2 regions of the Bacillus paramobilis genome follow, and region 2 is predicted to be linked to the other one. Evidence: a T-box and tRNA genes for the amino acid it is inferred to sense, from the RefSeq annotation. Region 2 holds a T-box; the other holds one or more tRNA genes.

Region 1 (2,361 bases), 2.4 Mb from region 2:
GTTCCTTCTGGAGAATTAAGAATCTCAGCAATTTCCTTAATAGATAAATCGTGATAATACCTTAATACAATAATAGTTTTGTAAGTAGGATCTAAGAAATTAAATGCCTCGATTAAATCCAACGATTGCTCTAATTTATTCATGCTCTCTTCTGTACATAAATTAGAAAACATTTCATCATTCGCAACAAATTGTCTAGAGGATTTTCTTACAAAATCAATGGATTTAAAAACAAGAATTTTAGTAATCCAACTTTGAAATTTCTCCGGCTTTTTTAACTTTCTCAATGAAAGATATGCTTCATAAATTGTTTCTTGGTATATATCCAGTGCATCTTGTTCATTTCTTACATAAGAATAGGCTGTTCGATATAGTTTTGGGCGAACAAAAGTAATAAGTTGTTCAAATGCTTGATCATTTCCTCTTGTTGCTTGTTTTACTAGATACGCTATGTCCATTTTTATTTCTTCCTCCCTTTACTAATATAGTCGAATGAGAGAATAAAAAGGTTGCAAAAATAAGTGTATATATATAAATCTCCTACAACTTATTACAATGATTACTATCAAGCACTAAAGCCACAAGAAATCCATAAAAAAAAGCAGACTATCCAAAGTCTACTTTTACACAACAAAAAAGAGATAGCAGATTATGCTATCTCTTTTAGTATGACCCGTACGGGATTCGAACCCGTGTTACCGCCGTGAAAGGGCGGTGTCTTAACCACTTGACCAACGGGCCAGTTCTGGCAGAGAAGAAGGGATTCGAACCCTCGCACCGCGTTCGCGATCTACTCCCTTAGCAGGGGAGCCCCTTGAGCCACTTGGGTACTTCTCTGTAATATGGCTCCGCAGGTAGGACTCGAACCTACGACCGATCGGTTAACAGCCGATAGCTCTACCACTGAGCTACTGCGGAACAATTATGGTGGGCCTAAATGGACTCGAACCATCGACCTCACGCTTATCAGGCGTGCGCTCTAACCAGCTGAGCTATAGGCCCATAATTGAAAAGCGGGTGAAGAGAATCGAACTCTCGACCAGAGCTTGGAAGGCTCTTGTTTTACCACTAAACTACACCCGCATTAAATTATAAATGGTGAGCCATGAAGGATTCGAACCTTCGACCCTCTGATTAAAAGTCAGATGCTCTACCAACTGAGCTAATGGCTCATTTTGAAAGTGGTGCCGACTAGAGGACTTGAACCCCCAACCTACTGATTACAAGTCAGTTGCTCTACCAATTGAGCTAAGTCGGCTTGCGATTTCAAAATGGTGGCTCGGGACGGAATCGAACCGCCGACACGAGGATTTTCAGTCCTCTGCTCTACCGACTGAGCTACCGAGCCTTTATGTAAAAAATGGCGGTCCCGACCGGGGTCGAACCGGCGATCTCCTGCGTGACAGGCAGGCATGTTAACCACTACACCACGGGACCATTTGGTTGCGGGGACAGGATTTGAACCTGCGACCTTCGGGTTATGAGCCCGACGAGCTACCGTGCTGCTCCACCCCGCGATGATAAAATATTTACTTTAGAAAAAATGGAGGAGGTAGAGGGATTCGAACCCCCGCGCGACTCTCGCCGCCTGTCGGTTTTCAAGACCGATCCCTTCAGCCGAACTTGGGTATACCTCCGAGATAGAAACGTCTAATGGTGGACCTTGTAGGACTCGAACCTACGACCGGACGGTTATGAGCCGTCTGCTCTAACCAGCTGAGCTAAAGGTCCTTTATGGTAGCGGCGGAGGGGATCGAACCCCCGACCTCACGGGTATGAACCGTACGCTCTAGCCAGCTGAGCTACACCGCCATAAATGATATTAAAAAGTGGAGCCTAGCGGGATCGAACCGCTGACCTCCTGCGTGCAAGGCAGGCGCTCTCCCAGCTGAGCTAAGGCCCCATGTTTTTGGAAAATCGGGAAGACAGGATTTGAACCTGCGACCCCCTGGTCCCAAACCAGGTGCTCTACCAAGCTGAGCCACTTCCCGTTAATAAAAGCGCGCCCGAGAGGAGTCGAACCCCTAACCTCTTGATCCGTAGTCAAACGCTCTATCCAATTGAGCTACGGGCGCATATGGTGCCGAGGGCGGGGGTCGAACCCGCACGGTGGTCACCCACCGCAGGATTTTAAGTCCTGTGCGTCTGCCTGTTCCGCCACCCCGGCATGTCATATTGAAAATTGGAGCGGAAGACGGGATTCGAACCCGCGACCCCAACCTTGGCAAGGTTGTATTCTACCACTGAACTACTTCCGCAAGACATGTATGAGTTATTTTATTAAAAGTGCGGGTGAAGGGAGTCGAACCCCCACGCCAAAGGCGCTAGATCCTAAGTCTAGTGCGTCTGCCAATTCCGCCA
Region 2 (2,361 bases):
CAATACGTGCATAAATGAATGTATAATAAAGACATTTTCTTATAAACGAGTAATTAATAGAAGACGTTATATACCCTTTCATGTTAATATATTTAAGTTATAATAGAAGGCTTACCCTTTTGTATTGTACGGTAGAAGCAGTGTGAGCTTGAAATTTTGTTTAGAAAAGGATGTGCCTAATTTGCGTATCAATAAATTTATTAGTGAAGCTGGAAAAGCGTCTCGACGTGGAGCAGATAAATTAATTAATGAGAGAAGAGTAATTATTAACGGTAAGGTTGCAAAAATTGGTGACCAAGTCAATCCAGGTGATGATGTACGCGTAAATGGAGAGCAACTTCGTATTGCTCGAGATCACGTATATATTGCTTTAAATAAACCAGTAGGTATTACATGTACAAGTGAAAAAGCTGTAAAAGGTAACATTATCGATTTAGTGAATCATCCTTTACGAATTAGTCATATTGGACGTCTTGATAAAGACTCAGACGGTTTAATTTTGTTAACGAATGATGGTGATATCGTTAACGAAATTTTACGTGCTGAAAACAAACATGAGAAAGAATATATCGTTTCTGTAGATAAGCCAATTACACCTGATTTCTTAGAAAAAATGGCAGCGGGTGTGAAGATTTTAGGAACGAAAACACTTCCTTGTGAGATCACACAGTTATCAAAATATGAGTTCAACATTATTTTAACACAAGGGCTAAATCGCCAAATTCGTCGTATGTGTGAAGCTTTAGGTTATCAAGTATACACGTTAAAACGCACGAGAATTATGAATATTGAATTGAATAATTTACCTGTTGGACAGTGGAGAGATTTATCGAAGAAAGAGAAACGACGTCTATTTTCAGACTTAAATTATGAACCACAAGATTGGTAAAATTGAGAAGGGGAAACCAAAAATCTATTTTGGTTTCTTTTTCTATTAAATAAAAAAACTTTTTTAAACACTTGCAATAATAAAATGAATAGGATATAGTGAATAACAATTAATGGATGTACTTATAAAAGCAAAGAAAAGGACACGAGTTATTTTGCCCGGTTATACAGAGAGGGAAGGAAAGCTGAGAACTTCCTAACGCAGAAAAATAACTTACCACCTTAGAGCTGCACTAGGGAAATTAAGTATCTAGTGCCGTGTAAGCGACGTTATCGCAAAAGAAGCCATTATGTTTTTTGTGATGGGAATCTGGGTGGAACCACGAATATAAGCATATTCGTCCCTAATTTTTAGGGATGAATATGCTTTTTTGCATTCAATTTCATAATAAGCGAAGAAAAGGACACGAGTTATTTTACCCGGTTATACAGAGAAGGAAGGAAAGCTGAGAACTTCCTAACGCAGAAAAATAACTTACCACCTTAGAGCTGCACTGGGGAAATTAAGTATCTAGTGCCGTGTAAACGACGTTACCGTAAAAGAAGCCATTGTATATTTACAATGGGAATCTGGGTGGAACCACGGGTAAAAGCACGCTCGTCCCTATTTTAGGGATGAGTGTGCTTTTTATTATGAAATGGAGAGATGAAAAATGAAAGAACAAATGATTGAACTTAAATTTCCAGATGGTAGCGTTAAAGAATTTGCAAAAGGAATTACTTTAGAAGAAGTTGCTGGATCCATTAGCAGTAGTTTAAAAAAGAAAGCAGTAGCGGGGAAAGTAAATAATCAGTTATATGATTTACGCCGAAATATTGAAGGAAATGCGGAAGTAGAAATCGTTACTATAGATTCTAATGAAGGGGTAGAAATTGCAAGACACTCTGCGGCACATATTTTAGCGCAAGCTGTAAAGAGAATGTATGGCAATGTAAACCTTGGTGTAGGGCCGGTTATTGAAAATGGATTTTATTATGATATGGACCTTCCAAGTAGTGTAAACGTAGAAGATTTACCGAAAATCGAAAAAGAAATGAAAAAGATAATAAATGAAAATGTAATAATAGAGCGAGTTGAAGTTTCTCGAGAAGAAGCAGCAAAACTGTTTCAAGAAATGAATGATCACCTGAAATTAGAACTGTTAGAAGCAATTCCTAGTGGGGAAAGTGTAACACTATATAAACAAGGTGAATTTGTAGATTTATGTAGAGGACCACATTTACCGTCAACAGGATATTTGAAAGCATTCCAATTAACTCACGTTTCTGGTGCATATTGGCGAGGTGATAGTAACAATCAAGTGCTTCAGCGTATATATGGTGTTGCGTTCTCTTCTCAAAAAGAATTAGAAGAGTATTTACATTTCGTTGAAGAAGCAGCAAAAAGAAATCATCGTAAATTAGGTAGTGAGCTGGAGTTATTTATGTTTTCAGAAGAGGCTCCGGGAATGCCATTTTATTTACCGAAAGGAC

The links. The T-box of region 2 lies ahead of thrS (threonine--tRNA ligase). A T-box ahead of a tRNA ligase gene usually reads a tRNA of that ligase, here a tRNA-Thr.
Region 1: it encodes a tRNA-Thr, which carries the amino acid that the T-box ahead of thrS (threonine--tRNA ligase) is inferred to sense. The anticodon was not compared.

What each region holds. Positions count from the first base shown of each region.
Region 1 is NZ_CP151108.1:603,165-605,525, reverse strand. It holds gene AABL52_RS03110 (sigma-70 family RNA polymerase sigma factor) at 1-458, opposite strand, end outside; tRNA gene AABL52_RS03105 (tRNA-Glu) at 670-741, opposite strand; tRNA gene AABL52_RS03100 (tRNA-Ser) at 747-837, opposite strand; tRNA gene AABL52_RS03095 (tRNA-Asn) at 844-918, opposite strand; tRNA gene AABL52_RS03090 (tRNA-Ile) at 926-1,002, opposite strand; tRNA gene AABL52_RS03085 (tRNA-Gly) at 1,013-1,083, opposite strand; tRNA gene AABL52_RS03080 (tRNA-Lys) at 1,097-1,172, opposite strand; tRNA gene AABL52_RS03075 (tRNA-Thr) at 1,183-1,258, opposite strand; tRNA gene AABL52_RS03070 (tRNA-Phe) at 1,273-1,348, opposite strand; tRNA gene AABL52_RS03065 (tRNA-Asp) at 1,362-1,437, opposite strand; tRNA gene AABL52_RS03060 (tRNA-Met) at 1,441-1,517, opposite strand; tRNA gene AABL52_RS03055 (tRNA-Ser) at 1,545-1,637, opposite strand; tRNA gene AABL52_RS03050 (tRNA-Ile) at 1,655-1,731, opposite strand; tRNA gene AABL52_RS03045 (tRNA-Met) at 1,736-1,812, opposite strand; tRNA gene AABL52_RS03040 (tRNA-Ala) at 1,831-1,903, opposite strand; tRNA gene AABL52_RS03035 (tRNA-Pro) at 1,918-1,991, opposite strand; tRNA gene AABL52_RS03030 (tRNA-Arg) at 2,002-2,075, opposite strand; tRNA gene AABL52_RS03025 (tRNA-Leu) at 2,079-2,167, opposite strand; tRNA gene AABL52_RS03020 (tRNA-Gly) at 2,184-2,258, opposite strand; tRNA gene AABL52_RS03015 (tRNA-Leu) at 2,288-2,361, opposite strand, start outside.
Region 2 is NZ_CP151108.1:3,008,797-3,011,157, reverse strand. It holds gene AABL52_RS15490 (pseudouridine synthase) at 182-889, shown strand; T-box leader at 1,014-1,237, shown strand; T-box leader at 1,275-1,497, shown strand; gene thrS (threonine--tRNA ligase) at 1,542-2,361, shown strand, end outside.